4 regions of the Pseudomonas bijieensis genome follow, and region 2 is predicted to be linked to each of the others. Evidence: predicted binding sites of a transcription regulator. Region 2 holds the regulator's gene; each other region holds the start of a gene.

Region 1 (7,876 bases), 2.0 Mb from region 2:
CTTCGTCGGCGGCATGGAGCAGCGCGAAGAGAATCGCAAGCTGGTGCACGCCATGATCAACCTGGCCCACAACCTCAACCTGGAGGTGGTGGCTGAAGGTGTGGAAACCCGGGAGCAACTGGACCTGCTGCGCGGCTTTGGTTGCGACCAGGTACAGGGCTTTTTGATCAGCAAGCCGTTGCCGCTGCCTGAATTGGTTGAATACCTGACATTCGATGGCAATCAGCAGTCCACACTGGAAATGAGCTAATACAAATTCCTGTGGGAGCGAGCCTGCTCGCGATAGCGGTAGACCAGTCGGCAGCTATATTGACTGACACATCGCCATCGCGAGCAGGCTCGCTCCCACAAGGGATGCTCACTCAGTCTGAACGACCTCGAAACGTTGCTGCCCAGGCTCACTGCGAATCATCCGCTTCATCTTCCACTCAAACGCCAGGGTCAGGCTCACGGCCGCGCAAGCCAGCCCCAGGGCCAGGCCCCACCAGACGCCGGTCGGCCCCCAGTTGAGGTGAAATGCCATCCACCACGCCGACGGCGCGCCAATCAGCCAATAGCATCCCAGGCCAACCAGGAAGGTGGTCTTGGCGTCCTTGAGTCCGCGGATGCAGCCCATGGCAATGGTTTGCGTGCCGTCGAACAGCTCGAACCATGCCGCCACGGCCAGCAGGCTCACGGCCAGGTTGATCACGTCGCGGAACGCCGGGTCGTCGTGGTCCAGGAACAGGCCGACCAATTGATGGGGCAGCAACCAGAACACCATGGCGAACGCCAGCATGGCCGCCGCGCCAAAGCCAATCCCGACCCGACCGGCCAGGCGCGCCATCGGCAACTGCCCGGCGCCGTAGTGTTGGCCGATGCGCATGGTGATGGCGTAGGACATCCCCGCCGGCACCATGAACGCCACCGAGACGATTTGCAGGGCGATCTGGTGGGCGGCCAACGGTGTGCTGCCCATGGTGCCCATGCACAGCGCGGCGAACGCAAACAGCCCGACTTCCACCGCGTACGTGCCACCAATCGGCAGGCCCAGGCGCCACAGTTCCTTGAGGTATTGGCGATTGGGCCGCGACAGGCCGTCGAGCAGGGGGTAGGCACGGTAGGCCGGGTGCCGATGGATGTGCCAGGCCAGTGCCAGGGCCATGCAGTTGGCGACGATGGCCGTGACCAGGCCGATCCCCATCAGGCCGAGTTTCGGCAGGCCGAACATGCCGGTGATGAGCGCGTAGTTGAGCAGGAAGTTGGCCACCGTGCCGCCGAGGCTGATCACCATGACCGGTGTGGCCCGGCCAATGGCGCTGGTGAAGCCGCGCAGGGCCATGAAGCTCAGATAGCCGGGCAGGGCGAACGGCAGCGCCAGCAGGAACTGTCCGGCGGAGAGTACGTTGGTTTCGGTCTGGCCGAACATCAGCAGTACGGGCTTGAGGTTCCACAGCAGCAACCCGGCCATCAGCGCCATCAGCCAGGCCAGCCACAGCCCGGCCTGGGTCAGCCGGGTCGCGCCTTCGACATCGCCCGCGCCCTGGCGGATCGCGACCAGGGTGCCCACCGCGGCGATCACGCCAATGCAGAAGATCGACACGAACGAATAAGTGGCCGCCCCGAGCCCGCCGCCGGCCAGGGCTTCGGGGCTCAGGCGCGCCATCATCACGGTGTCGGTGAGCACCATCAGCATGTGCGCCAACTGTGAGGCAATCAACGGCCCCGCCAGCCGCAGGATGGCCCAGAGTTCGGTACGCACAGGATGCCGCATGATCATCACGCTCCATGTTCAAACAAGGCAGTAAAGCGACGATTCTCGGCGCTCTCGGCCGATTGCACAAAAGGATAAAAAAGATCGCTGGCATGATTAAAACTCATGCTGGATGGGTTTCTGGTAGGGTTGGCAAACAACGCCATGGAGCTTTTGCGATGTCTCGTCGTCTTCCGCCTCTTTATGCGCTGCGGGCATTCGAAGCCGCGGCGCGCTACAGCTCGTTCACTCGGGCCGCTGAAGAGCTGTCGATCACCCAGAGCGCGGTCAGCCGGCACATTCGCACGCTGGAAGATCACTTTGCCTGCCGGCTGTTCCAGCGCAGCGGGCGCAACCTGCAACTGACCGAGGCGGCGCGGTTGCTGTTGCCGGGGGTACGTGAGGGCTTCATGGCGCTGGAGCGGGCCTGTCATACCTTGCATGGCGAGGATGGCATCCTGCGCATGAAAGCGCCTTCCACACTGACCATGCGCTGGTTGTTGGCGCGCCTGAGTCGCTTCCGGCATTTGCAGCCCGGCAACGAAGTACAACTGACCAGTGCCTGGATGGACATCGATTCGGTGGACTTCAACGTCGAGCCCTTCGATTGCGCCGTATTGCTGGGCAACGGGCACTTTCCCGCCGACTGGGAGGCCAGTTTGCTGTTTCCCGAGGAGTTGATCCCGGTGGGCGCGCCGAACCTGTTGAATGACCAGCCCTGGGATGTGGCGCGGTTGGCCAGCGCTGAACTGCTGCATCCCACGCCGGATCGCCGGGACTGGCGCAACTGGCTGCAGCGCATGGGCCTGTCCGACAAGGTTTCGCTCAAGGGGGGACAGGTGTTCGATACCCTGGAGCTGGGCATGATCGCGGCGGCACGCGGCTATGGTGTTTCCATGGGCGACCTGCTGATGGTGGCCGAGGATGTCGCCCAGGGGCGCCTGAGCTTGCCATGGCCGACCGCTGTCGCCAGCGGTGAACACTATTACCTGGTCTGGCCAAAAACCCGCCCGGGTGGTGAACGTTTGCGCCGGCTCAGCGACTTCCTTCAGGGTGAAGTAAAGGCCATGCAATTACCTGACGTGCAGCGTTTGGGCTGAAACGTTGTAGTTGGCGTGATAGCCGCTTGGCATTAATCCTTGCGAACCGCTCAAGTATTTGGCTTTGCCGCCGAATCCGTGAGCATGGAACCTTCGTGCAGAAAGGGCCAACTTTCACCTCACCCGAATAGAATGCCGAGCGTGCGAGCGTGATCAGGATGATCCGGTCTCTCGGCCAGGAGCCGTCATGTCTCAACCCCGTGCCCGGATCGCCTCACAGCTAGGCCTTGCCCTCGCTGTGATATTGGCGATCGTGATCTCCGGCAGTACCGTTTTCGCCCTGCGTTCGCTGGACACTGCCAACCTCGCCACCCGTGAAGAGCACCTGGCCAGCGAAGCGCGTCTGATGGCCGATCAGCTCAATACGTTCCACAGTACCTTGCGCGAGAGTACTCAACGGTTGGCCGGCCTGTTCGAAAAGCGCTTCAGCGCCGGCCTGAGCGTGCATCCGGACCAGCCGGTGACGGTGGCGGGCGTACAAACCCCCGGCTTGAGCCTGGGCGGCGAAGTGTTGAACAACAACTTCAAGGAAGTGGATGACTTCAAAGCGATGACCGCCGGGGTTGCCACGGTTTTCGTGCGCAGCGGCGACGATTTCATCCGCGTCAGTACCTCAGTCAGCAAACAGGACGGTACGCGGGCCATCGGTACCGTGCTCGACCGTGCCGGCCCGGCCTACGGTCCGGTGATCAGCGGGCAGAGCTACATCGGTCGAGCCCTGCTTTTCGGACGCTTCTACATGTCGCAGTACACGCCCGTACGCGACAGCAGCGGCAAGATCATTGCCGTGTTGTACGTAGGCTTCGACTACACCGACGCGCAGAATGCGCAGTTCGAGAACCTCAAGCGCTTCCGCATCGGCCAGACCGGTTCGCTGGCCTTGCTGGATGAACAGAACAAATGGCTGGTGCCGCCGGCCGGCGTGCAGGCGCTGGACCAGGCGAGCGCGACCATCGTTGGGCTGGTCAAGAAACCGGGCAAGGGGGCGTTCTGGACCGATACCGCCGAAGATTTCTACAGCGTTGCCGTACCGTTCGAGGGCGGGCCGTGGGCGGTGGTGGCGAGCATGCCGAAAGCCGAGATTCGCGCCGTGACCTGGAGCGTCGGTACTCAGCTGGCCATTGGCAGCCTGCTGGCGATGTTGTTGGCGGTGGGCTCGGCGATGTGGCTGTTGCGTAGCAAACTGGCGCCGCTCGGCGATCTGGTTCGCCAGGCCGAAGCCTTGGGCGCTGGCGACCTGAGCGTGCGCTTGAATGTGTCGAGTCATGATGAGATCGGTCAGTTGGCCCGTGCCTTCAACCAGATGAGCCAGGCCTTGTCGACCATGGTCGAGCACATCCGCAAGGCCTCCCAGGAGGTCAACAGCCGCGCCCAGGCGCTGTCCGGATTGTCCAGTGGGGCGTATGAAGGCATGGAGCAGCAGTCCGGCGAAATCACCAGCATGGCCGGCGCGGTGGAAGAGTTCAGTGCGACCTCATTGAACATTGCTGACAACATGGGCAACACCGAGCGCCTGGCCCAGGAAAACGCCCAGCAAACCCGCATTGGCCGGACCTCTATGGATGAAGCGTCGTCGTCCCTGGAACAGATCGCCGGTGCGCTGAACAGCACCGCCACGGTCATCAATACCTTGGGCCAGCGTTCGCAGGAAATCGGCGGTATCGTTGGCGTTATCACCTCGATCGCCGAGCAGACCAACCTGCTGGCCTTGAACGCCGCCATCGAAGCCGCCCGCGCAGGCGAGCAGGGCCGTGGTTTTGCCGTGGTGGCCGATGAAGTCCGCAGCCTGGCATCTCGCACCCGCCAGGCCACCGACGAAATTTCCAGCATGATCAACAGCATCCAGCAGGAAACCGGCAATGCCATCAGCACGATGGAGCAGGGCAACCTGTTGATGCAGGAAGGCCTGTCGCGCAACGCCAACGTGGCCTCGGCCCTGGCGCGCATCGACGAGCAAAGTCGCTCGGCCGGCCAGCAATTTGCGGCGATTACCACCGCCACCCAGGAACAAAGCAGTACTGCGACCTTGCTCAGCAGTAACCTGCAAAGCATCGCCATGGCCAACAGCGAACAGCGGCAAGTGGTCTCGAACCTGGCACTCACCGCCAAGGAACTGGAAAAACTGGCCCAGGACCTGCGCCAAGAGGTCGATCGGTTCCGCTGAAGCGTCTTGCACCGCTGTCACGAGCAAGCTCACCCAGACCTCCTGTGAGTGAGCTTGCTCGCGATGACGGCAGCCCCGTCCACATCATCTCAATCTGACCCACCGCTATCGCGAGCAAGCTCGCTCCCACCGAAAACTTCCAACCCGCTGGTCGTTGCTTTTTAAGGATATTGCTGTTTTTAAGCTTGCTGAAACGTTTCTTCAAGTCTATAAAAACCGCACAACTCCAATAAAAGGTCGTGACCATGACTCCGCTCAAACTCCTCGTTACCCTTGGCGCTCTAAGCGCTGCCTCCCATGCGATGGCTTGGGATTACGTCCTGCTGGATACGGATAAAGCCGCTCAACCCTGGCAAATCACCAGCCAGCAACTGGGCGTGAAGACCGGCAAGCCCTTTTCCGTGACGATGCGCACCTTGCACGGTGGCCGCCAGGAAGGCGTCAGCATCGTCGACATCGACAACGGTACCCTGAAGCTTTCCGTCGTCCCGACCCGCGGCATGAACGTGCTGCAGGCTTCGGTCGGGAATGTGCGCATGGGCTGGGATTCGCCCGTCAAGGAAGTGGTCAATCCGGCGTTCATTGAGCTCAATGGTCGAGGCGGACTGGGCTGGCTCGAAGGTTTCAATGAACTGGTGACTCGCTGTGGCTACGAATGGGTCGGCCATCCCGGCATGGACAATGGTGAGCTGCTGACCCTGCATGGTCGTGCAGCCAACATCCCGGCCAACAAGGTCACTTTGCACATCGATGAAAAACCTCCGTACGCCATCACATTGCGAGGCGAGTTGAAGGAGCAGGCCTTCAAGAAGGTCGATTTCTCGGTGCAGACCGAACTGGTCACCGAGCCGGGCAGTGTGGCTTTCACCCTCAACGACACGCTGACCAACAACGGCGACTATCCAAAGGAATACCAAGCGCTCTATCACAGCAATTTCAGCACGCCGTTCCTGGAGCAGGGCGCTCGTTTCGCGGCACCGGTCAAGCAGGTCTCGCCGTTCAACGACAAGGCCAAGGGCGACTTGCCCGATTGGCAAACCTACCGGGCCCCGACCAAGGATTACGACGAAACCGTCTATAACGTCGTGCCCTACGCCGACGCCAAGGGCGACACCCTTACCGTGCTGCACAACAAGGCCGGCAGCCTCGGGGTATCGGTAGGCTTCAACACCAGCACGCTTCCCGTGTTCTCCCTGTGGAAAAACACCGATACCCAAGGCCAGGGCTACGTGACCGGGCTGGAGCCAGGCACCAGTTTTTCCTATAACCGCCGGTATCAGCGACCACTGGGCCTGGTTCCCATGATCGCGCCGAAAGAGCACAAGCAGTTCCAGATCCACTACAGCCTGCTGGCGGATAAGGGCGCCGTGGATAAAGCCCTCAAACGCATCGATGAAATCCAGGGTGGCCGGGAAACCGAGGTGCGGGGCACGCCGCTGGTGGACCTGAGCAAGCCGTGACGCACTTCAGGGCGTAGCGGGCCGATACTGCAACGCCTCGGCCAAGTGCTCCCGACTGATCCGATCCACCCGCTCAAGGTCTGCCAACGTACGGGCGACCTTGAGCAGGCGGTGGGCGGCTCGCAGCGACAGGGTCAGTCGTTCGCAAGCGGTTTCCAGCCAGGTTTCATCGAGTGCGGATAGTTTGCAATGCCGACGCAAGCCCGGCAGATCCAGGAATGCGTTGGCACAGCCCTGGCGTTTTTGCTGGCGTTCCCGGGCTTCGGCCACGTGCTCGGCGACGGTGGCCGTATCGGCACCGGGTTCGCTTTTGGGATTCAACGCCGTGGCCTCGCGGGCGACCGTCAGGTGCAGGTCGATGCGGTCCAGCAGGGGGCCGGAGAGCTTATTGCGGTAGCGCTGCACCATGTCTGGCGTACAGGAGCAACGGCCGCTGGGCTCGCCTAGGTATCCACAGGGGCAGGGATTCATTGCTGCCACCAACTGGAAACGCGCCGGGAAGCGGACTCGGTCGCGGGCACGAGAAACCACGATGTGCCCAGACTCCAGCGGCTCCCTCAAGACCTCCAGCACCCGGCGGTCGAACTCTGGCAGTTCATCTAAAAACAACACGCCATGGTGGGCGAGGGTGATCTCCCCTGGCTGCGGTTTTGACCCGCCACCCACCAGCGCGGGACCGGAAGCCGAGTGGTGGGGCTGGCGAAACGGCCGTTGCGGCCAATGGCTCAACGGCACGCAACTGGCCACCGACTGGATGGCCGCGACCTCCAGGGCCTCACTTTCCGCCAACGGCGGTAACAGCCCCGGCAAACGGCTCGCCAGCAGTGTCTTGCCGGTGCCCGGTGGCCCGCTGAACAGCAGGTTATGAGCTCCCGCGGCGGCGATCAGCAGTGCCCGCTTGGCCCCGGCCTGGCCTTGCACTTCATTCAGGTCGGGGTAGGGTTTGCTGGCCGAGAGCAGTCCATTGGAAACGAAAGGCTCGACCGGCGTGTGACCGTTGAAATGCGCCACCGCTTCGAGCAGATGATCCACGGCGATCACCTTCAGCCCCGAGGCCAGGCAGGCTTCCTCGGCATTGGCCCGTGGTACCACCAGCATGCGCCCGGCCTTGCGCGCCGCCAGTGCCGCGGGTAACACCCCGCGCACCGGACGCACCGCGCCGGACAATGCCAGCTCACCGAGGCATTCCACATCGTCAAGCGTCAGGGTTGGCACCTGCACGCTGGCCGACAGGATCCCCAAGGCAATGGCCAGGTCGAAGCGCCCGCCGTCCTTTGGCAGATCTGCCGGAGCCAGGTTCAGGGTGATGCGCCGCGCCGGGAAATTCAGCCCCGAATTGATGATCGCGCTGCGCACCCGATCCTTGCTTTCCTTTACCGCCGCCTCTGGCAGACCCACCATCGTCAGCGATGGCAAGCCG
Region 2 (7,876 bases):
GAAGGTAATGTCCACGCAAGGCTTGTAGTTCAGGCGCTCGTCGCCCGGCAGGATTTTCACCGCGCCACGGCCGTCGATCATCATCTGCTTGCCACCTGGCGCCAACAACGCCAGGCCGGGACGCAGGATGTCGCCATCCTCGGCTTCCTTGACGCTGATGTTGCACAGCTTGTCCAGGCGTTCGGCAAAAGCCTTGGTGAACGCCGCCGGCATGTGCTGGATCAACACGATGGGGGCCGGGAAATTGGCCGGCAACTGGGTCAGGACCCGTTGCAGCGCCACCGGACCACCCGTGGACGTGCCGATGGCGACCAGCTTGTAGGCTTTACGCTTGGGGGCCGGCGACGACGCAGTGGCGGCGGGCGCCGGACGGGCAGGAGTCGGTGCCGGAGCGCTGCGTACCGGGGCTGGATTGAAGCTGCCCGACGACGTCGGCGCCGGGCTTGGCGCCACGACAGGGGCTGGCGCGGGTACGCTGTAGGCACTGACACGCCGGTTGCTGCGGGAAATACTGTGGACCTTTTCGCACAGCAACTGCCGGACCTTGTCGGGGTTGCGCGAAATGTCTTCGAAATTTTTCGGCAGGAAATCCACCGCCCCGGCATCCAGCGCATCGAGGGTTACCCGGGCGCCTTCATGAGTCAGGGACGAGAACATCAATACCGGAGTCGGGCAGCGCTGCATGATATGCCGCACGGCCGTGATGCCATCCATCATCGGCATCTCGTAGTCCATGGTAATCACGTCCGGCTTGAGTGCCAGGGCCTGATCGATCGCCTCTTTGCCGTTGGTCGCGGTACCGACGACCTGAATGCTCGTGTCCGCCGAAAGAATTTCCGAGACGCGGCGGCGGAAAAACCCCGAATCGTCCACCACCAGGACTTTAACTACCATAAACACTCCGTTAGACGAGGCGCGGCCCTGGGCCCCGCCCCTCCAGAATCAAATACGCCGTGCGGCGTAACGCTTGAGCATGCTTGGCACATCGAGAATCAACGCGATGCGGCCGTCGCCGGTGATGGTGGCGCCGGACATGCCCGGGGTGCCCTGGAGCATCTTGCCCAACGGCTTGATGACCACTTCTTCCTGGCCCACCAACTGGTCGACGACGAAGCCGATCCGCTGGGTGCCCACCGAAAGGATCACCACATGGCCTTCGCCCTGCTCCACATGGGCCGCGGAGCTGACCAGCCAGCGCTTGAGGTAGAACAGTGGCAGTGCCTTGTCCCGTACGATCACCACTTCCTGGCCGTCCACCACGTTGGTGCGCGACAGGTCGAGGTGGAAGATCTCGTTGACGTTGACCAGCGGGAAGGCAAACGCCTGGTTGCCCAGCATCACCATCAGGGTTGGCATGATCGCCAGGGTCAACGGAACCTTGATGACAATCTTCGAGCCCTGACCCTTGGTCGAGTAGATATTGATCGAACCGTTGAGCTGGGAAATCTTGGTTTTCACCACGTCCATGCCCACGCCACGGCCCGACACGTCGGAAATCTCGGTCTTGGTCGAGAAGCCCGGGGCAAAGATCAGGTTGTAGCACTCAGTGTCGCTCAGGCGGTCGGCGGCATCCTTGTCCATCACACCGCGTTTCACCGCGATGGAACGCAATACGTTCGGGTCCATGCCTTTGCCATCGTCGGAGATCGACAGCAGGATGTGGTCGCCCTCCTGCTCGGCAGCCAGGATCACCCTGCCGCTGCGGACCTTGCCTGAAGCTTCGCGCTCTTCCGGCGACTCGATACCGTGGTCGACCGCGTTGCGCACCAAGTGGACCAACGGGTCGGCCAGGGCCTCGACAAGGTTCTTGTCGAGATCGGTCTCTTCACCCACCAGTTCCAGGTTGATTTCTTTCTTGAGCTGGCGAGCCAAGTCACGAACCAGGCGCGGGAAGCGCCCGAAGACTTTCTTGATCGGCTGCATGCGGGTCTTCATGACCGCGGTCTGCAGGTCCGCCGTGACCACGTCGAGGTTCGACACGGCCTTGGACATGGCTTCGTCCTGGCTGTTGAGGCCCAGGCGCACCAGACGGTTACGCACCAGCACCAGCTCGCCGACCATGTTCATGATCTCGTCCAGGCGTGCGGTATCGACCCGAACGGTGGTTTCGGCTTCGCTGGCCGGTTTTTCCGCTGGCGCAGCCGCTGGAGCGCGGGCGGGTGCCGGGGCAGCAGCGGCGGGCTTGGCGGGCTCGGCCTTGGGTTCCGGTGCCTTGGCCGCGGGTTTGGGCACAGCCTTGGCCGCGGGTGCTGCCGCAGTGGCGGCGGCAGGCGCGGCAGAAGCGGTACCGACTTCGCTGAACTTGCCCTTGCCATGCAGCTCATCGAGCAGTGATTCGAATTCGTGGTCGCTGATCAGGTCGCTACCCGCGGCAGCGGCAGCAGGCTTGGCCGGTGTCGGCGCCGAAGCGATGGCCGAATCCAGTGCGTCCACGGCAAAGGTGCCCTTGCCATGCAACTGATCGAGCAATGCTTCGAATTCATCGTCGGTGATGTCCGAGCTGTCGCCCGCGGCTTTCGGGGCGGCCGGGGCCGCCGACGGGACGACGGCATCAGGTGCGAACTGGCCCTTGCCATGGAGCTGGTCGAGCAGCGACTCGAACTCGGCATCGGTGATTTCATCGCTGGCAGCTCCATCGGCGGCCGGCGCAGCGGGTGCAACCGGAGCGGCCGGCGCCTCGGCCTGGGCCTTGACGGTGTTGAGGGAGTCCAGCAGTTGTTCGAATTCGTTATCGGTGATGTCGCCCGATTCCTCGGCGACCGGTTCTTCGACCACTGCCTCGGCAACCGGCGCCGCTTCGTCAGCCGATTGCGGCTCGGCCAGGCGCGACAGCGCGGCGAGCAGCTCGGGGGTGGCAGGGGTAATCGGCGAGCGCTCACGCACTTCGCTGAACATACTGTTGACCGCATCCAGCGCTTCAAGCACCACGTCCATCAGTTCCGAATCAACGCGACGCTCACCCTTGCGCAGGATGTCGAACACGTTCTCGGCAATGTGACAGCACTCCACCAGCTCGTTGAGCTGGAGGAAGCCGGCGCCTCCTTTTACAGTGTGGAAACCGCGAAAAATTGCATTGAGCAGATCCGCATCATCAGGTCGGCTTTCCAGCTCGACCAGCTGTTCGGACAGTTGCTCTAGAATCTCGCCGGCCTCAACCAGGAAATCCTGAAGGATCTCTTCATCGGCGCCGAAGCTCATTAATGGCTGCTCCTAAAACAGGGCTAAAACTCAGAATCCAAGGCTGGACAGCAAATCGTCCACATCGTCCTGACCGGACATAACGTCTTCTCTTTTATCGGCATGAATTTGCGGACCTTCACCCTGAGAGAGATGTTTTTGTGGATCTTTTTCAGCAAGCATCGCTTCACGGTCGTGTTCGATACCTGCAAAGCGGTCGACCTGGCTGGCCATCAACACCAGTTTGAGCAGGTTGCTTTCCACTTCGGTGACCAGTTGGGTCACACGCTTGATCACTTGGCCGGTCAGGTCCTGATAGTCCTGGGCCAGCAGAATGTCGTTGAGGTTGCTTGCTACGGCGCGGTTCTCGGTGCTGCTGCGCGTCAGGAAACCGTCGACCCGACGGGCCAGTTCCCGAAACTCTTCAGCGCCGACTTCTCGACGCATGAACCGACCCCAGTCGGTGCTCAAGGCCTGGGCTTCTTCGCTCAGGCCATTGACCAGCGGCGTTGCGCTTTCCACCAGGTCCATGGTGCGGTTGGCCGCGGCCTCGGTCAGCTTGACCACATACCCCAGACGCTCGGTGGCGTCGGTGATCTGCGAGACTTCCTCGGCCTGCGGCATATGCGGGTCGATCTGGAAATTGACAATCGCGCTGTGCAGTTCACGCGTGAGCTTGCCCACTTCCTGATACAGACCGCGGTCACGGGTCTGGTTGAGCTCATGGATCATTTGAACCGCATCGCCAAAGCGACCTTTTTCAAGGCTGTCGACCAGTTCGCGGGCATGTTTTTTCAGGGTCGATTCGAAATCGCCCATTGAAGATTCGTTGTCCATAGCTCCCCCGTGGCGCCGTTAACCGATGCGTTCGAAGATTTTTTCGATCTTCTCTTTCAACGCCTGGGCCGTGAAGGGTTTGACCACATAGCCGTTGACACCGGCCTGGGCCGCTTCGATGATCTGCTCGCGCTTGGCTTCGGCAGTGACCATCAGCACCGGAAGATGCTTGAGTTTTTCGTCGGCACGCACCTGACGCAGCAGGTCGATACCGGTCATGCCCGGCATGTTCCAGTCGGTGACCAGAAAATCGAAGTTGCCACTGTGCAACATCGGGAGCGCAGTGGTCCCGTCATCTGCCTCGGCCGTGTTGGTGAACCCAAGGTCACGCAACAGGTTTTTTATGATCCGCCGCATCGTTGAGAAGTCATCAACGATGAGGATTTTCATGTTCTTGTCCAATTCGACCTCCAAGCAGTCTTAAACGCGCCCAGCACCTGGACGCGCCATTTCAATCAATCCGGCACAACACTCGACAACGGTCTGGAGCACAACGGATGGAGACTGGCGCAGTACTTGCCAGGCCAGCCTCGTTCGCAGTGTCCCCACACTGCCTGTCAACGCGCTCGCCACTCCCCCAAACGCCCCCGCAAACGGGCCGCGCACTGGCTGTGTAACTGGCTGACCCGCGATTCGCTGACCCCCAGGACCTCACCGATTTCCTTGAGGTTCAGCTCTTCGTCGTAGTACAGCGCCAAGACCAGTCGCTCACGCTCCGGCAAATTGGCAATCGCATCCGCCAGCGCGCTCTGGAAACGTTCATCTTCCAGGTCACGCGATGGCTCCATGTGAGCACTCGCGCCATCCTCGTGCAGTCCCTCGTGTTCACCACCGTCCTGCAACAGGTCGTCGAAACTGAACAGGCGGCTGCCCAAGGTATCGTTCAAAATCCCGTAATAATCATCGAGACTCAACTGGAGTTCGGCCGCAACCTCGTGATCTTTAGCGTCACGCCCGGTTTTAGCTTCAATTGCCCGAATTGCATCGCTGACCATGCGGGTATTGCGGTGCACCGAGCGTGGCGCCCAATCGCCCTTGCGGACTTCATCGAGCATGGCCCCGCGAATGCGAATACCGGCATACGTCTCGAAACTGGCGCCCTTGCTCGCGTCGTATTTGTTCGACACTTCGAGCAGGCCGATCATGCCCGCCTGGATCAAGTCTTCGACCTGGACACTGGCCGGCAACCGCGCCAGCAAGTGGTAGGCGATACGCTTGACCAGTGGCGCGTAACGCTCGATCAATTCGTACTGGGCGTCCCGTGCCGATTTTTTGTAGAGATGGTTGTAACCGCTGGCTGTCATAGCACGGGCCCTGCTGTTTGTTGCACAAGACGCTCGACGAAAAATTCCAGATGCCCGCGCGGGTTGGCCGGCAACGGCCAGGTATCGACCTTCTGGGCGATCGCCTTGAACGCCAGCGCGCATTTGGAACGTGGAAAGGCTTCATAAACGGCACGTTGCTTCTGGACGGCCTTGCGTACGCTTTCGTCGTAGGGCACGGCGCCGACGTATTGTAGGGCGACGTCCAGGAAGCGATCCGTGACCTTTGTCAACTTGGCGAACAGGTTGCGGCCCTCCTGCGGGCTCTGGGCCATGTTGGCCAGGACGCGGAAGCGATTCATGCCATAGTCGCGGTTCAGCAGCTTGATCAAGGCATAGGCGTCGGTGATGGACGTCGGTTCGTCGCAGACCACCAGCAACACTTCCTGGGCCGCGCGTACGAAACTGACGACCGAGTCGCCGATACCGGCCGCGGTGTCGATCACCAGCACATCGAGGTTGTCGCCGATGTCGCTGAAAGCCTGGATCAGGCCGGCGTGCTGGGCCGGGGTCAGGTGAACCATGCTCTGGGTGCCGGAGGCAGCCGGCACGATGCGAATCCCGCCTGGCCCCTGCAACAGCACGTCGCGCAATTCGCAACGGCCTTCGATCACGTCCGCCAGGGTGCGTTTGGGTGTAAGCCCCAAGAGCACGTCGACGTTCGCCAGGCCCAGGTCGGCGTCCAGCAGCATGACCCGTCGGCCAAGCTCTGCCAGAGCCAGGGACAAGTTCACTGACACGTTAGTCTTCCCGACGCCACCTTTGCCGCCGGTCACCGCGATCACCTGTACGGGATGCATGCTGCCCATGTTCGTTCTTTACCTTGTCTTACTTAGACGGAGGCCACATTACTGGCTGCGCGTTCGCATACGGAACAATGCATGGCAGACCATCGATGTAGGTACAAAAAATATTCATGATTACCTCAGCCAACCTGCTTGGTCGGGCTGTGGTAGATATCAGCGAACATATCAGCCATGGCTTCTTCGCTGGGTTCTTCCTGCATTTGCACACTCACGGCACGGCTGACCAGTTGATGACGGCGCGGCAGATGCAAATCATCCGGGATCCGCGGCCCGTCGGTCAGGTAGGCCACCGGTAGTTCATGACCGATCGCCAGGCTCAACACCTCGCCCAGGCTTGCCGTTTCGTCCAGCTTAGTCAGGATGCAGCCGGCCAGCCCGCAGCGTTTGTAGCTGTGGTATGCGGCGGTTAGAACCTGTTTCTGGCTGGTGGTTGCCAACACGAGATAATTTTTTGACTTGATGCCGCGTCCGGCCAGGCTTTCGAGCTGCATGCGCAGGGCCGGATCGCTGGCTTGCAGGCCGGCGGTATCGATCAGTACGACGCGCTTGCGCAGCAACGGTTCCAATGCCTGGGCCAGGGACTGGCCCGGATCCACATGGGTCACCGACACGTTGAGGATCCGTCCCAGGGTCTTGAGTTGCTCCTGGGCACCGATGCGGAAACTGTCCATGCTCACCAGGGCGATGCTCTGGGCGCCGTACTTGAGTACGTAGCGGGCGGCGAGCTTGGCCAGGGTGGTGGTCTTGCCCATGCCGGCAGGACCGACCATGGCAATCACCCCGCCCTCTTCCAGCGGCTCGACTTCCGGCGTGGCAATCATCCGCGCCAGGTGCGCCAGCAACATGCGCCAGGCCTGGCGAGGTTCTTCGATACCATTGATCAATGCCAGCAGGTCCCGGGACAACGGACCGGACAGGCCGATGCGTTGCAGGCGACGCCACAGGTTGGCCTGGGCCGGACGGCTGCCTTGCAACTGGTTCCAGGCCAGGGAGCCGAGCTGGACTTCCATCAGCTCGCGCAGGCTGTTGAGCTCGAAGCGCATCGAGTCCAGGGCGCGCGGATCGACCCCACGGGCAGGCGCGGCGGGTGCCGGCTCTGGACGACGCGGTTCGGCCTGGGCCTGCTCGATCAGCGGCTCGGCAGCGGTCAACGGCAAGCCGGCGGTCAGTGGCTGACCGGCGAACAATTGACGATTGGTGCCCGCGGCACCCTCGCCTTCGCTGCTACGCAGGCTCAGTTCGGCCTGGGCGCTGGCGATGCGCGATTGGGTCTTGCGCAGCTCATCTTCGAGTTCCATGTTCGGAACCCGCGGGGCCAGCGCAGACAGTTTGTAATCCAGGGCCGCCGTCAGCTCGACACCGCCGGCGATACGACGGTTGCCAATGATGGCTGCTTCAGCGCCCAGCTCGTCACGAACCAGTTTCATGGCCTGACGCATGTCGGCGGCGAAAAAACGCTTCACTTGCATAAACCACTACCTCAGCCGTTGGGCCCTACTGTCGCAACGATGGTCACTTGCTTGTTGTCCGGTATTTCCTGGTACGCCAGCACATGCAGCCCCGGGACCGCGAGGCGCCCGAATCGCGAGAGCATCGCGCGAATCGGACCGGCCACCAGCAGGATCACCGGCTGGCCTTGCATCTCTTGCCGCTGGGCTGCTTCGATCAGCGAACGCTGCAGCTTCTCGGCCATACTTGGCTCCAGCAGGACACCCTCTTCCGAGCCTTGCCCTG
Region 3 (7,876 bases), 2.8 Mb from region 2:
TGGGTCCCTGGTTCGAGTCCAGGTCGTGGAGCCAGACAGCAACAGAAAAAGCCCCTGGATCGAAAGATCCAGGGCCTTTTTTGTGGGTGAAAAACAGACCAGATGGTCGTATGAGCCTGCCCGAGGTCGCTGCCGGAACAATAATCCGGCGCCAAAAAGGCATTATGGTCCGGATCCTGCTTCTTTTTCCAACAACTCAAGCTGTCACGTGAGCGTCATGACAGGGCCGCAAACTGGCATTGTCCGCCAACAACAGCTTCATAAAAACAAGGACGAAGGTATGCCCACGCAAAATCCCCATCGCATTGTCGGCTTGTGCACCTCCAGCAAGGTGTACAACGTGCTGACCGAACTCAAGCAACTGGAAGGCCACCGCAGCGCCAAGTTCCTTTCGCTGCTGGCGGAAAACCTGGTTCGCAAGGGCCTGCTCAACGAGCAGGAAGTGGTGCACATGCTCGATCTGGTCGTCGATTGAGCGGCATCGATTCCTACTATTGAGCCGGTTGATTTTTCGTCCTTCCTTCTGAGTCGTAAGGTAACCCCATCGTTTGATGGAGGTTTCCCATGCCCAAGGTTCAAATCATGTCTGTCATTGGCAGCGCCGTTCCCGCCCCACTCCGGGAGCTCGGGTTGCTGGCCTGCTGGTATCTGGTGCAAGACGGCGTGACCATCAGCGGCCCGCTGACTTCACTGCCTGCCGCCCAGGCATTGTCGCAACGCATCGGCCCCTACCTGTTGAGCGCCTAGGGCAACTGTACACGCGGCGTGCTTTCGACGAACAACGCCCAGCACGACATGAACAGCGCGGCGATCAGTGGTCCGATCACGAAACCGTTCAGCCCGAACACCGCCAGCCCGCCCAGTGTCGAGACCAGCACCATGTAGTCGGGCATCTTGGTGTCCTTGCCCACCAGGATCGGACGCAGGAAGTTGTCCACCAGACCGATCACGAATACCCCGAACAGCGTCAGCACCACACCCTGCCAGATCGCCCCGGAAAGCAGGAAATACACCGCAACCGGCGCCCAGACAATGCCCGCCCCCACGGCTGGCAACAGTGACAGGAACGCCATCAGTACCGCCCACGGCAATACCGTCGGGATTCCCAGGATCCAGAAGATCAGCCCACCCAGCGCACCTTGGCTGATGGCGACCAGCAGATTGCCTTTCACCGTGGCCCGCACCACCCGATTGAATTTCAACTGCAGGCGGCGTTTTTGATGTTCCCCCAATGGAACAGCCGTGCGCACTTTGCGCACCAATTCCGGACCGTCGCGCAGAAAGAAGAACAGCAGATAGATCATCACGAAGAAGCTGACCAGGAACTGGAACGTGCCCTGGCCGAAACTGAAGGCCTGGGTGGCGAAGAACTCGCTGCCCTGCATCGCACTCTTGACGATCTTGTCGCGCAAGCCATTCAGGTTGCCCAGGCCGAAGCGGTCCAGCAGGTGCTGGAAGTACGGCGGCAAGGCATCCTTGAAGCGGGCCAGGTAATCGGCAATGTCCAGCTCTCCGCTCTCCAGGCTCTTGTACAGCGCCGCGCCCTCCTGGACCAATAACGTACTGATGATGATCACCGGCAGGATCGCGCTGACCACACAGATGCTCAACGTGAACAACGAGGTGACATTGCGGTGCCAGCCGAACCTCAACTGCAGGCGGCGCTGCATCGGGGCAAAGACGATGCCCAGGATCACCGCCCAGAACACCGCGCCGTAAAATGGCAGCAGGATCCAGATGAAGGCGACCGTGACCAGCACCAGGAGCAGCATCTGGGCTTTGTTTTGCAGCATCTTTCGATTCATCAGCTTTCCATGTCCAAAGGCGGGATAAACATTAGTCATCCAGGACTCGCCGGAGTGCCTTCGCGTTTGCACCCGGCATTGATCCAAATCAATACCGCCGGGCCGACCGTGGCGTACCCTCGCCGCTTTTTGCGACCTGACGCCACCATGACCCTCGCCGCCCCCGAACTGCTCGCTCCCGCCGGCACCCTGAAAAACATGCGCTACGCCTTCGCCTACGGTGCCGATGCGGTGTACGCCGGTCAGCCGCGCTATAGCCTGCGGGTGCGCAACAACGAATTCGACCACGCGAACCTGGCCTTGGGTATTGCCGAGGCCCAAGCCATGGGCAAGCGCTTCTACGTGGTGGTGAACATTGCCCCGCACAACGCCAAGCTGCGGACCTTCCTCAAGGATCTGGAGCCGGTGATCGCCATGGCGCCGGACGCGCTGATCATGTCCGACCCGGGGCTGATCATGCTGATGCGCCGACACTTCCCGCAGATGCCGATCCACCTGTCGGTGCAGGCCAATACCGTGAACTGGGCGAGCGTCGAGTTCTGGCAACAGCAGGGCTTGAGCCGGATCATCCTGTCCCGGGAACTGTCCCTTGAGGAAATCGCCGAGATCCACGAGCAGGTGCCGGCCATGGAACTGGAAGTGTTCGTCCATGGCGCGTTGTGCATGGCTTATTCCGGGCGCTGCCTGCTGTCCGGCTACTTGAACAAGCGCGATGCCAACCAGGGCAGTTGCACCAATGCCTGTCGCTGGAAATATTCGGCGCAACCAGCGGTGGAAAACGTCGTGGGCGACATCGTGCAAACCTATCAGCCGGAACCGACCCTGGGCCTCGGCGCGCCCACCGACCAGGTGTTTTTGCTCCAGGAAGCCAACCGCCCGGAAGACGCCATGCCGGCCTTCGAGGACGAGCATGGCACCTACATCATGAATGCCAAGGATCTGCGAGCGGTGCAGCACGTGGAGCGGCTGGCGCGCATGGGCGTGCATTCGTTGAAGATCGAAGGCCGGACCAAATCGCACTTTTATTGCGCGCGCACCACCCAGGTCTATCGCCGGGCCATCGATGACGCGGTGGCCGGCCGGGAATTCGATCGCAGCCTGATGACCGACCTGGAGTCCCTGGCCCAGCGCGGCTACACCGAAGGTTTTCTACGACGCCACGTGCACGACGAGTACCAGAACTACCAGAACGGCAGCTCGGTGTCGGAGCGCCAGCAGTTCGTCGGCGAACTGACCGGCGAACGTCGCGAACGCCTGGCCGAAGTACGGGTGAAAAACCGTTTTGGCCTGGGCGACCACATGGAACTGATGACCCCCCAAGGGCAACTTCCACTTCGACCTGCATCAGTTGCAGGACGTCAAAGGCCAGAGCATCGAGGTGGCGCCGGGGGATGGGCATGTGGTGTACGTGCCGATTCCGGATGCGGTGGATTTGCGGTTTGGGTTGTTGATGCGCGATGTGCAGGGAGCGCCCGCCTGAAATCCATTCGTGGCGAGGGAGCTTGCTCCCGCTGGAGCGCGCAGCGGTCCCAAGCGTTTGGGGCTGCTTCGCAACCCAGCGGGAGCAAGCTCCCTCGCCACAACTGCGCTCGGCTGGAAATTGTCATCGCGAGCAAGCTCGCTCCCACAGGGTTGGGGATGGCCTGCCGTGCCCGGCAGAAACTGCCGAAGGCTGCGATCCTCCGCTTCCGATAAGGCCTGGTAGCCCAGGCGAAAACATCTGGATCGAGAGCGAAAGATCGCAGCCTTCGGCAGCTCCTGCTGCGACGGGATCAGATCCGGAACTGCCCCACCAGTTGGCCCAGGCGCTGGCCCAGGTCGGCCAGGCTGCGGGAAGTCTGGGCGCCGAGTTGGGTTTCGTCGGCGACACTGTCCACCGCCACAGCGATCTGATGCACGCTGCGGTTGATTTCTTCGGCCACTGCGGTCTGTTCCTCGGCAGCGCTGGCGATCTGGGCGTTCATCGAATTGATGGTGCCGATCAACTGCGCCATGGTGTCCAGGGAAGCACCCGCCTCGTTGGCCCGTTCCGAAGTGCCATCGCCGGCCTCACTGGAACGGCGCATCGCTTCCACCGCCGCATGGGTGCCTGATTGCAGGCGGTCGATCATGCCCTGGATTTCCTGAGTGCTCTGCTGGGTCCGGCTGGCCAGGGCCCGTACTTCATCGGCCACCACGGCGAAGCCACGCCCCGCTTCCCCGGCACGCGCGGCCTCGATGGCGGCGTTGAGGGCCAGCAGGTTGGTCTGCTCGGCGATCGAACGAATCACCCCGAGCACACTGACAATCGAGGCCACGTCCTGCTGCAAGCTGTCCAGGGACACGCCGCTGCTACGAATATCGTTCACCAACGCATGAATCTGCTGGATGCTGCCAGCCACCACGCGCTTGGCCGACTGCCCTTCCTCGTCGGTCTGCTGGGCCGCGACAGCGGCGCCCTGGGCACTGCGGGCGACTTCCTGGGCAGCCGAGGACATCTCGTTGATCGCCGTGGCGACCTGATCGGTTTCGTGGCGCTGGCGCTCCATGGCCTGCTCGGAGCGCTGGGCCTGTTCGGAGACTTGCGTCACCAGGCCGGTCAGTTGCGAGGTCATGTCGGTGATCTGCCGCACCAGGCCGTGGATCTTGTCGACGAAGCGGTTGAACGAACCGGCCAACTGACCGAGTTCGTCCTGGCTGGTGATGGCCAGACGACGGGTCAGGTCGCCCTCACCCGCGGCGATGTCGTCGAGGTTGTCTTTCATCAGGTGCAGGGGACGCAGGATCGTATTGGCGAGCACCAGGCCCACCACCGCAATCACCAGCAACACCACCGCGGCGATCCCGACGATGCTCAAGATCACGCCTTGCAGGCGATCGTGGACCTTGGCTTCCACCAGCGCCACCTGGGCTTCGATGCCGTCCAGGTTGACCGAGCTACCGACCGCCAGGTCCCACTTGGGCAGGTATTCGGTGTAGCCGAGCTTGGGCACCAGGTCCTTGCTACCGGGCAGCGGCGAGCTGTATTCCAGATAATGCGTCCCGTCCTTGGCGACTTTCACCAGGTCACGGTTGACGTAGACACCGTTCGGGTCGCGGTTGTCCTTGAAACTCTTGCCCACGCCATCGGGGCTGTTGGCCTTGAACAGACGAATGGTCTCGGAGTCGTAGCCGAAGAAATAACCGTCCTTGCCGTAACTGATATTCGACAGCAGCTTGATCGCCTGGGCGCGTGTCTCGTTATCGCCCGCAGCTGCGGCATCGTACAGCGGCTTGATGGCGGTAAGGCCCACCGCCACGTAGTTCTGCAGCGTGGCCTTGGCCTCGCTGAGCAGGCGTTCGCGAGTCTGCTGGACTTCTTTGCCAGCTTGTTCCTTCAAGATGAAAGCCGTGGTCAGGCTGATGATCACGGCGGACAGCAATACCGGCAGTATCGCAAGGGACAGGACTTTAGCCTTCAGGCTCAGGCGCATGCTGTTCACTCTTGTTGGTGTTATTGGCGTGGTTAGCTGTATTAACGGCAAGGCACGGCAAAACTGTAGGACAAAGTGAACAAGGCTTGAGGGAGGTATTGAATCTGGAGGGCCCCATCGCGAGCAGGCTCGCTCCCACATTGGATTGAGGTGTTCACAGATGTTGTGTCCACTGCAAGTCCCCTGTGGGAGCGAGCCTGCTCGCGATGCAGGCAACGCCGTCTCGGATTACAACACCATCGCCGCCACCCAGCCAAACACCAGCAACGGCAGGTTGTAGTGGATGAAGGTCGGGACCACGGTGTCCCAGATGTGATGGTGCTGGCCGTCGATGTTCAGGCCGGAGGTCGGGCCCAGGGTCGAGTCCGAGGCGGGCGAACCGGCATCGCCCAGGGCGCCGGCGGTGCCGACGATGCAGACGATCGCCAGCGGGCTGAAGCCCAGTTGCAGGCACAGCGGCACGAAAATCGTCGCCAGGATCGGCACCGTGGAAAACGACGAGCCGATGCCCATGGTCACCAGCAGCCCCACCAACAACATCATCAGCGCACCGATGCCCTTGTTGTGGCCGATCCAGGCCGCCGAGGTTTCCACCAGGCTCTGGACTTCACCGGTGGCCTTCATCACTTCGGCGAACCCCGAGGCGGCGATCATGATGAAGCCAATCATCGCCATCATTTTCATGCCTTCGGTGAACAGGTCGTCGGTTTCGCGCCAGCGCACCACTCCCGAGAGCGAGAAAATCAGGAACCCGACCAGGGCGCCGATGATCATCGAGTCCACCAGTAGCTGCACCGCGAACGCCGCCGCCACCGCAAACCCGGCCACCATCAGGCTCAGCGGGTTGTAGCGCACGGCCACTTGCTCGACCCGGGCAATTTTCTTCAGGTCGTAGACGCGTTTCTTGCGGTAGGAGAACAACGACAACAGCAAGCCGAACACCATGCCCAGCGCCGGAATGCCCATGGCGTGGGTAACGTTGATGCCGCTGACGTCCACGCCGCTGCGGGCGATGTTGGCCAGCAGGATTTCGTTGAGGAAGATATTGCCGAAGCCCACCGGCAGGAACATGTAGGGCGTGATCAGGCCGAAGGTCATGACGCAGGCGATCAACCGGCGGTCCAACTGCAACTTGGTCAGCACATAGAGAAGTGGCGGCACCAGCAGCGGGATGAAGGCAATATGGATCGGCAAAATGTTCTGGGAGGCGACCGCGACCGTTCCCAGCAGACCGATCAGGACCCACTTGACGCCCGAGCCGCCAGCGGCGTCCTGGCGATCCACAAGGGCCAGGGCCTTGTCGGCCAAGGCATGGGCCATGCCGGACTTGGCAATCGCCACGGCGAAGGCTCCGAGCAAGGCATAGGACAACGCCACCGTCGCACCGCCACCCAGGCCGGCATTGAACGCCTTGAGCGTCGCCTCGATCCCCAGGCCGCCTGTCAGGCCACCCACCAACGCGCCGATAATCAGCGCGATCACCACATGCACGCGGGACAGGCTGAGTACCAGCATGACGCCTACCGCAGCAATTACTGCATTTATCATCGTTACCTCAAAGCACAGCGATGGAAAGCCACCGGACAAAAAAGGTCGCGACTTTGCAGCAAGCGGCGGCAAGCTGCAAGGGCCGTGGGGCGGGTTTTCACAAGGTTTGCAATCACCACAGACCAATGTGGGAGCGAGCCTGCTCGCGATAGCGGTCTGCCAGTCGACATTGATGTGGCTGACCCAACGCCATCGCGAGCAGGCTCGCTCCCACAGGGGGCCAAGCCAGACAGAGAATCTATGGCACGGCTATAAAGGGTTAGCGCAGACATCAGCGCTTGGGCAATTCGATCACCACCTTCAACCCACCCCATTCACTGTCGTCCAACGCCAGCAGGCCGCCCCAGGTGTCGACGATGTCCCGCACGATGCCCAGGCCCAGGCCGTGTCCATCGGTCTGTTCGTCCAGCCGCGTGCCCCGGCTGAACACCTGGTCGCGGCGGTCCTTGGGGATGCCCGGGCCGTCGTCCTCCACGGCCAGGCTGAAGCCCTCGGCTGTTTCGGTCATGGTCAGGCGTACCTCGGCGTCGGCCCATTTGCAGGCGTTGTCCAGCAGGTTGCCGAGCAATTCCAGCAGGTCCTCACGGTCCCAGGGCAAGTGCAGGCCTGGCGGGGCGACATAGCTCAGGTGCAGGTGTTCGCCGTGGATCATGTTCAACGTGGCCAGCAATCCTGGCAGTTCGGCGTCGCAGTCCAGATGCGCGCCGGGCAAGGCATCGCCGGACAGGCGGGCGCGGTTGAGTTCGCGGTTCAAGCGCTGCCGGACCTGCTCCAATTGCTCGAGCAACAGCTTGCGCAACTCGGGATACGGGTCGAGCTTTTCGTTCGAAGCCAGGCTTTGCAGCACTGCCAGCGGGGTTTTCAAGGCATGGCCGAGGTTGCCCAGGGCGTTGCGTGAACGCTTGAGGCTGTCTTCGGTGTGGGCCAGCAGATGGTTGATTTGTGTCACCAGCGGCTCCAGCTCCCGTGGCACCTGTTCGTCGAGTTGCGAACGCTGCCCGCGCTGCAACTGGGCAATCTGCTCCCGGGCCCGGTCCAGCGGACGCAAGGCGCGGCGCACGGTGATGCGTT
Region 4 (7,876 bases), 3.3 Mb from region 2:
TCGATGTGCTGGTCCAGCAACAACTGGATGCGCTCGCGCTTGAGGGCCATGGTGCCGTCTGCCACCTCAGCCCAGACAAACTCGCTGGCGGGAATGATGCCGTCGTCGGCCACGTCCATGCCAAAGGCGTCTTCGCTGAAACGTACGATGTAGTGGCCGGTCTTGCGGTTCAGACCGACAAACCCCTTGAGCTGGTCGGCGGCCTGGCAGATGAATGTCGAAGTGGTGCGCATGGTAAACCTCATGGATGCGTCCCTCGGGACGTCTGATCGATGGTTTACACGCAGGGCAAGTGAACGATGGTTTCGGGTTTCCCTCTGCCGGGGAAACTGGTGCTGCCAAGGGTACTGCAAAGCATCCTGGAAATGCGTGGGAAAATTCTGCTTTGCACACGTTTATGTCGGTATGGCGATAGCGCCGACAGCGTTCAGTTGCTAAAAGATAGGTTTTTGCACACACCCACGAAAGGATTTCGAGCATGCCTGTCACTTTTACCCGCAGCGCCTTGGTGCTGAGCCTGTTGCTCGGCTTCGGCCAGACACAAGCCTCCGAGGCCCCGCCCCCCAAGGCGCTGGCAGCCCTCCAGGGCATTCCGCACCCGGCGGTCATCGCCCACCGTGGTGCCTCGTTCGATGCGCCGGAATCCACTGCCGCCGCCTACAAACTGGCCCGCGACCTGGGCGCCGACTATCTGGAACTGGACCTGCAACGCAGCAAGGACGGTGTGTTGTTCGTCCTGCATGACGACAGCCTGCTGCGCACCACGGATGTCGCGGCCAAGTTTCCCGAACGCAAGGACAGCACCGCCAACCAGTTCACCATGGCGGAACTCAAGACTCTCGATGCCGGCAGCTGGTTCAACACCGCCTACCCGGACCGTGCCCGCCCTTCATTCGCCGGCCTGAAAATCCTCACCCTGGATGAAGTGATCGACATCGCCGAGGGCAACCCGCTGCACAAACCAGGGCTGTACATCGAGACCAAGGAGCCGAAGCTGTTCCCCGGCATCGAACGTGATCTGAAGGACAAATTACAGGACCGCGGCTGGCTGAGCCCAGCCGGGTCGAAACTGGCCAAACGCGCCACCGGGGTCGGCCAGGGCAAGGGCAAGGTGGTCTTGCAGACCTTTGAAAAGAGCAGCCTCGAACTGCTGCACAAAGAGATGCCGAAAGTGCCGAAGATCCTGCTGTTGTGGGTGGGCGAAGGCAACATCGAGCCCAAGTCCAAGGTGCCTTTTGCCCAATCCGGTGAAACGGACAAGGCGGTCTATTACGCCAAGCAGGAACCCAAGGACAAGGCCGAATTCGAAAAGTGGGTCCAGTACGCCAAGGCTCAGGGTGCGATAGGCACCGGACCGTCCGCCGCCTTGACCCACGGCGGTAGCCAGAGTTACTCGGACCTGGTGCAACCGTGGATGAACCAGTACACCCATGACCAGGGTCTGCTGGTGCATGTCTACACCGTGGATGAAGCGGTGGACTTCAAGAAAGTCATGGATGCCGGCGTCGATGGCATCTTCACCAACCGCGCCAGTGAACTGCTCAACTACTTCAAGCGCCCCGAGACTGGCAGCGTCGCGCAGTTACTGGAAAAGAACGGCTACTGAACCCGAACACGCCTATGGGGGAGGACTTTGCCCCATAGGCCCCCACTCGGCACTTCAGAAGTTTTTTCGAATTAAGGGTGAATTAAGTTGCCACAGATAATCTGGCACCACTTAAACGACTCCTCCCTTAATGACACCAAGGAAAGAACTTATGAAAACTTTGACTGCCCTGTTCACCGCTGCCGCCCTGACCCTCACCGCTGGCCTGGCCCAGGCCGATGTGCGCATCGACCAGATCCCACAACTGGTCAAGGAAGGCAAGATCAAGTCCCTTGAATCGATGAACGAAGAAGCCCTGAAGTTGCACCCGGGCGCGACCATCACCGACACCGACCTGGACAATCATTTCAACGGTTATGAGTATGAAGTCGAATTGAAAACCGCCGACGGTAAAGAATTCGACGTGGACTTTGATGCCACGACCGGCAAGGTCTTGAGCAACAAGCAAGACACTTGATCCATCAGTAGAAAAGAGCCGCGTAACCTTGGGGTTGCGCGGCTCTTTTGCGTTTATCGATAACTAACGCGAACTACCGTCAGGCACTCAACCGTGCCGTCACTTCATTCAACTGCCCCGACAAGCCATGCAGATCCCGACTGGCGGCTTCGGTGCGTTGCACATTGTCCAGGTTAGTGCTGGCTATGCAGGTGATTTCAGTCAGGTTGCGCGAAATGTCTTCGGCCACGGAAGTCTGCTCCTCGGCAGCGGTGGCGATCTGGCGGTTCATGTCGCGAATGGCTTCGACTGCCTGGGTGATGCGCTCGAGCATCGCACCGGCCTGGGTCACTTGCTCCACGCTTTCTTCGCTGCGGGACTGTCCACTCTCAATGGCGTGGGCCGCGTCCACCGCACCGGTTTGTACAGTCTGGATGATCTGGTTGATCTCGATGATCGACGACGCAGTGCGCTGGGCCAGGCTACGCACCTCATCGGCAACCACCGCGAAACCGCGTCCCGCCTCCCCGGCCCGCGCCGCTTCAATGGCAGCGTTGAGGGCCAGCAGGTTGGTCTGCTCGGCAATCCCGCGGATCACCTCCAGCACCTTGCCGATGCGCCCGCTGTCGGTTTCCAACTGACGGATGACCGTGGCCGTGTTGGCGATCTCACCGCGCATTTGGGTAATAGTGCGAATGGTCCCTTGCATGACCTGCTCGCCCTGTTGCGCCGATTGATCGGCATCATCGGCCGCCCGCGCCGCGTCGGCGGCATGGCGGGCCACTTCCTGGGCCGTGGCGGACATTTCGTTCATCGCCGTCGCCACCTGATCGGTGCGTTCGAATTGCTCGCTGGTGCCCTGGCTCATCAGGCTGGCGATGGCATTGAGCTCACCGCTGGCACTGTCCAGTTCCGTGGCACTGCGTTGCAGGCGGGTAAAGGTTTCGGCAAGGAAATCACGCAGTGTGTTGGCCGCTACCGCCAGATTGCCCAGTTCGTCCTGACGGTTGCTCGTCACACGTTCGGCGAAACGCCCATGACTGAGTCGGGTCACGTATTCGATCAGGTTACGGATCGGTTGAACCAGGTTGCGATTGACCAACCACAGGCTGAACAACCCAATCAACATGCCCGACACCAGCATGATCACCGTGCCGAGCATGATCGTGCGATCGGCACCGGCGCTGATCAGCATCGATTGCTCGGTGCCCAGCTTGCGCAGCTCCACCACCAGCGCACTCATTTGCTCACTGGCCGCACGGTCCACGCCCTTGACCGCCGCATCGCCCGCCGCTGGATCGCCACCGGAGGCGACAAAGGCATCACGGCCCTTTTGGTAAGCCGCGCCCAACTGACGATGCTCATCGCGCAGGGCCTCGATACGCGTCTTGACGGGGGCCGGCACACCAGCACGCCCGATCAATTCGCCGAGGATGCCTTGGACATCACGCTGACGCTCCTCGAACTGCTTCCAGTATTTATCCAGATCCGCCGGCTGCTTGCCGCGCAGCAGGACGTTTTTCCATTCCTGCACCTGCACCTTGAACTGCAGGTTGGCCTCATCGATCAACTGCGAGGCACGCAACGGACCCTCGATCAAGTTGTGATAGTTCTGGACACCGTTGGAAAGGAAATGAAAGGACGCCAGGGCGATCAGCAACATCGCCAACAGGCTGCCGCTCAACAGGGCAAGGATCTGGGCTCTGAGGGATTTCTGTAAAAACATGGGGAGCAATCTCTAAGCAGCGAAAAGAACAGGAACGATGTCCCGACCTCCATGTCCGCAACACACCGCGTCGCAACCCGAATACGGGGGGATATGTACAAGCCATCGGCCTGTCTGGGGCACGCTTGAGCCTTGGCGACCACCGGTAGGGCCAGTTGGGCGGTGCCCATGGAATCGTCACAAAACCTTCAAGAAAGCTTGCGATGATGCCTACAAGTGAACCTGTGGCCGCTGCGACAGGCACTTCCCGCCAGCGAGACTTCATGAACCACAGCATCGACCAAAGCCATCGCGATCCGGACCTGTTCGGCCTGCTTTACGGGTTTCGTTTTCGACCTGGCGAACGTGGCCGGGAGATCGATTCGGCCCAGGCCCTGCAAAGCCTGCAACACCCGCAAGACGCCGATGAATTCCTCTGGCTGCACCTGAACCTGGCTCATGCCGCATGCGAGCGTTGGATGAAAAATCACCTGGCCCTGCCTCAGGAGTTTTTCGAAGCCTTGCACGAAGGTTCACGCTCGACCCGCATCGAGCATGTCGACTCGGCGTTGCTGGCCGTGGTGAACGACGTCGTGTTCAACCTCAGCAACATGGTGTCCTCGGATGTCTCCACATTGTGGGTGTGCGTGCACAGTCGGTTGATCGTCAGCGCGCGCTTGCAGCCCCTGCACTCGGTCGACAAGCTGCGCTCGTCGGTCAAGGCCGGCGAGTGCTTTCGCTCGCCAGTGGAATTACTCGTGCACTTGCTGCGCGACCAGGGCGAAGTGCTGACCCAGATCGTGCGCAAGACCAGCCTCAGCGTCGACCTGGTCGAAGATCAGTTGCTGTCCTCGCGGCTGTCCACCAACCGCGCCGAGCTGGGCAGCAACCGCCGGGTACTGGTGCGCCTGCAACGCCTGCTGGCCCTGGAGCCGGGTTCGTTGCTGCGCCTGCTCAACCGCCCGCCGCAATGGTTGCAGAAAGAAGACGTCAAGGAACTGCGCAAATCCACCGAGGAATTCGCCCTGATCATCAACGACCTCACCGCGTTGAGCGAACGGATCAAGCTGTTGCAGGAAGAAATCGCCGCCAACCTCAACGAACAAAGCAACCGCACCCTGTTCACCCTGACAGTGGTCACAGTGTTGGCGTTGCCCATCAACATCATTGCCGGGTTCTTTGGCATGAACGTCGGTGGCGTGCCGCTTGCCGGTGATCCCGAAGGCTTCTGGATCCTGGTGGCGCTGGTGGCGACCTTCACGTTGATTGCTGGCCGCTGGGCCTTTCGCAAGCGCCGCGACTATTGAGCATGACCTGTCCAGACAACCCCTTTTGTCGGCACACCAGGATTTAAAAGTCTTTTTGTCATTTCTCCTGGGGTATCCTGCCCAGGCTTTTTAAAAGCGCGGATCTACCAGATCTATCAACAGACTTTGCGAGGAGCGCGATATGCACGAGATCCCTAATCTCCCCTTCCCAAGCCTGCACGACACTGAGCAGACGACCACGCTACAAGCCGGGGGGCAACCAGACGCCCAGCAACCCGAGCCGAAAGAAGCCACTGAACGCCGCCAGGCCGACAGCGAAGACTGATTCACCCGCACCACCAGACCGTGTGGAAAGCGCTAATATGCGCTTTCCACACTGCCTGAATCCCGAGCCCCCGCACCATGACCGATGACACCCCGACCTTCAGCGAAGCCCAGGCCAGCGTACTGATCGGCACCGCCGAGAAAATGGTCGAGATCTGGACACGCCTTTCTCCCGAGAAACAAGCTGCCCTGCTGGCTCGTTTCGGCACCGAAGAAAACGCCCTCGCCGCACTGGTCACCACGCACCTGGTCGCCGGACAAAACGATCGCTGAGCAACCATTGGGCAAATAGTTTTACTTTTCCAAGACCAGCCACCACGCTCGCCGTTATCATAAGCAGCCTATCTATCCTGCTGCTCCGTGGACCTTTTCCTCATGTCAGATTCCCAGCGCCCCCTGGCGGTCACGCTGCAAGTCGTCTCCATCGTCCTGTTCACATTCATTGGCTACCTGAACATCGGTATTCCCCTGGCCGTGCTACCTGGATATGTCCACGGCGAGCTGGGTTTCGGCGCGGTGATCGCCGGGCTGGTGATCAGCGTGCAGTACCTGGCCACCCTGCTCAGCCGTCCTTATGCAGGAAAGATCATCGACAACCTGGGGAGCAAGCGTGCGGTCATGTTCGGCCTCGCCGGCTGCGGTCTGAGCGGTGTGTTCATGCTGGTGTCTGCCTGGACGCCCCATCTGCCAGTGTTCAGCCTGATCAGCCTGTTGATCGGTCGCCTGGTGCTGGGCAGCGCGGAAAGCCTGGTGGGCTCCGGTTCGATTGGCTGGGGCATTGGCCGGGTCGGCGCGGCGAATACCGCGAAGGTGATTTCCTGGAACGGCATCGCCAGCTACGGCGCGCTGGCAATTGGCGCGCCGCTGGGTGTGTGGCTGGTCAATGCGTTGGGACTGTGGAGCATGGGCGTCAGTATTATCTTGTTGGGCTTGCTGGGCCTGGCACTGGCCTGGCGCAAAACCGCCGCGCCCATCGTCGCAGGCGAGCGCCTGCCGTTCATGCACGTGCTGGGACGCGTCCTGCCCCACGGCTGTGGCCTGGCCCTGGGCTCCATCGGGTTTGGCACCATCGCCACGTTCATCACCCTGTATTACGCAACGCAGCACTGGGACAACGCGGTGCTGTGCCTGAGCCTGTTCGGCGCCAGCTTCATCGGCGCGCGTTTGCTCTTTGGCAACCTGATCAACCGCCTGGGCGGCTTTCGCGTGGCGATTGCCTGCCTGTCGGTGGAAACCCTGGGGTTGTTGCTGCTGTGGCTCGCTCCGGATGCCCATTGGGCCTTGGCGGGCGCGGCGTTGAGCGGCTTCGGTTTTTCCCTGGTGTTTCCGGCGCTGGGCGTGGAAGCGGTCAACCTGGTGCCGGCCTCCAGCCGTGGCGCGGCGGTGGGCGCTTATTCGCTGTTCATTGACTTGTCGTTGGGGATCACCGGGCCATTGGCCGGCGCGATTGCAGCAGGTTTTGGCTTTGCCTCGATCTTCTTGTTCGCCGCACTGGCGGCCCTGGGTGGCCTGGCATTGAGCATCTACCTGTACCGACAGGCGCCAAAGCATCGCCAGGAACGGGAAAGAAACTAGAAATCCACTTTGCCGCGCCCAGCCTTGATCGAACCGCGCTTGGTCTTGGATTCCAGGCGACGCTTTTTCGAACCCAGGGTCGGCTTGGTCGGGCGGCGTTTCTTTTCGACCTTGGTGGCGCTGAGGATCAGTTCGACCAGACGCTCCAGGGCATCGGCCCGGTTCTGTTCCTGCGTGCGATATTGCTGTGCCTTGATAATCAGCACACCGTCGCTGGTGATGCGGCTGTCGCGCAGGGCCAGCAGCCGCTCCTTGTAGAATTCAGGCAGCGACGAGGCCGGAATGTCGAAGCGCAAGTGCACGGCGCTGGAAACCTTGTTGACGTTCTGCCCACCTGCACCCTGGGCACGGATGGCCGTCAGCTCGATCTCGGCGTCGGGGATGTGCACGGTGTTGGAAATCGCCAGCATGGAAAGCGTCCGGTATCAGGCCCCACAGGATACCGCGAATCCCCCGGACAACACCTTCCCCTAAAACAACAAACCCGGCGCTCGGCCGGGTTTGTTGTTTTAGGGGATCGCTTACTTGGCGGCAGCCGCCACAGCCAGCTCATGCCGGGCACTGCGCTTGTTCTTGATGACGTAGCACCCCCACATGAACACCACCCACACCGGAATCGCATAGACCGAAATCTGGATGCCGGGGATCAGCAACATTACGCCGAGGATGAACACCACGAACGCCAGGCAAATGAAGTTGCCGTACGGATACCACAGCGCCTTGAACAGCGGTGTCTGACGGGTCTGGTTCATGTGCTGGCGGAACTTGAAGTGCGAGTAGCTGATCATCGCCCAGTTGATCACCAGGGTCGCGACCACCAGCGACATCAGCAGCTCCAGCGCATGTTGCGGGATCAGGTAGTTCAGCAGCACCGCCACCAGCGTCACGGCCGCCGAGGCGAGGATCGAACGCACCGGCACGCCGCGCTTGTCGATCTTGGCCAAGACCTTGGGCGCATCGCC

The links. The regulator FliA, encoded in region 2, starts transcription of late flagellar genes. The targets are predictions, from matches to a motif close to CTAAAGTTTNNNNNNNNNNNGCCGNTAA.
Region 1: a site for FliA is predicted at 2,882-2,909, ahead of GN234_RS19280 (methyl-accepting chemotaxis protein). Genes of this name have one in related genera too.
Region 3: a site for FliA is predicted at 5,299-5,326, ahead of GN234_RS27885 (methyl-accepting chemotaxis protein). Genes of this name have one in related genera too.
Region 4: a site for FliA is predicted at 3,871-3,898, ahead of GN234_RS25345 (methyl-accepting chemotaxis protein). Genes of this name have one in related genera too.

The regions. Positions count from the first base shown of each region.
Region 1 covers NZ_CP048810.1:4,420,055-4,427,930, forward strand. Annotated here, with positions in the region: gene GN234_RS19265 (putative bifunctional diguanylate cyclase/phosphodiesterase) at 1-250, shown strand, start outside; gene GN234_RS19270 (NorM family multidrug efflux MATE transporter) at 359-1,753, opposite strand; gene GN234_RS19275 (LysR substrate-binding domain-containing protein) at 1,912-2,832, shown strand; gene GN234_RS19280 (methyl-accepting chemotaxis protein) at 3,020-4,996, shown strand; gene GN234_RS19285 (aldose 1-epimerase family protein) at 5,242-6,456, shown strand; gene GN234_RS19290 (YifB family Mg chelatase-like AAA ATPase) at 6,463-7,876, opposite strand, start outside.
Region 2 covers NZ_CP048810.1:2,378,611-2,386,486, forward strand. Annotated here, with positions in the region: gene GN234_RS10265 (protein-glutamate methylesterase/protein-glutamine glutaminase) at 1-894, opposite strand, end outside; gene GN234_RS10270 (chemotaxis protein CheA) at 943-3,198, opposite strand; gene GN234_RS10275 (protein phosphatase CheZ) at 3,229-4,014, opposite strand; gene GN234_RS10280 (chemotaxis response regulator CheY) at 4,033-4,404, opposite strand; gene fliA (RNA polymerase sigma factor FliA) at 4,572-5,318, opposite strand; gene fleN (flagellar synthesis regulator FleN) at 5,315-6,145, opposite strand; gene flhF (flagellar biosynthesis protein FlhF) at 6,262-7,611, opposite strand; gene flhA (flagellar biosynthesis protein FlhA) at 7,623-7,876, opposite strand, start outside.
Region 3 covers NZ_CP048810.1:6,285,859-6,293,734, reverse strand. Annotated here, with positions in the region: tRNA gene GN234_RS27910 (tRNA-Asn) at 1-34, shown strand, start outside; gene GN234_RS27905 (hypothetical protein) at 281-475, shown strand; gene GN234_RS27900 (hypothetical protein) at 565-747, shown strand; gene GN234_RS27895 (AI-2E family transporter) at 744-1,805, opposite strand; partial or broken gene trhP (prephenate-dependent tRNA uridine(34) hydroxylase TrhP) at 1,953-3,270, shown strand; gene GN234_RS27885 (methyl-accepting chemotaxis protein) at 3,578-5,257, opposite strand; gene GN234_RS27880 (Na+/H+ antiporter family protein) at 5,486-6,802, opposite strand; gene GN234_RS27875 (sensor histidine kinase) at 7,077-7,876, opposite strand, start outside.
Region 4 covers NZ_CP048810.1:5,727,774-5,735,649, reverse strand. Annotated here, with positions in the region: gene GN234_RS25360 (DUF2025 family protein) at 1-233, opposite strand, end outside; gene GN234_RS25355 (glycerophosphodiester phosphodiesterase) at 479-1,606, shown strand; gene GN234_RS25350 (PepSY domain-containing protein) at 1,758-2,063, shown strand; gene GN234_RS25345 (methyl-accepting chemotaxis protein) at 2,143-3,768, opposite strand; gene GN234_RS25340 (transporter) at 4,032-5,054, shown strand; gene GN234_RS25335 (hypothetical protein) at 5,197-5,340, shown strand; gene GN234_RS25330 (hypothetical protein) at 5,418-5,612, shown strand; gene GN234_RS25325 (MFS transporter) at 5,715-6,914, shown strand; gene arfB (alternative ribosome rescue aminoacyl-tRNA hydrolase ArfB) at 6,911-7,324, opposite strand; gene GN234_RS25315 (amino acid permease) at 7,436-7,876, opposite strand, start outside.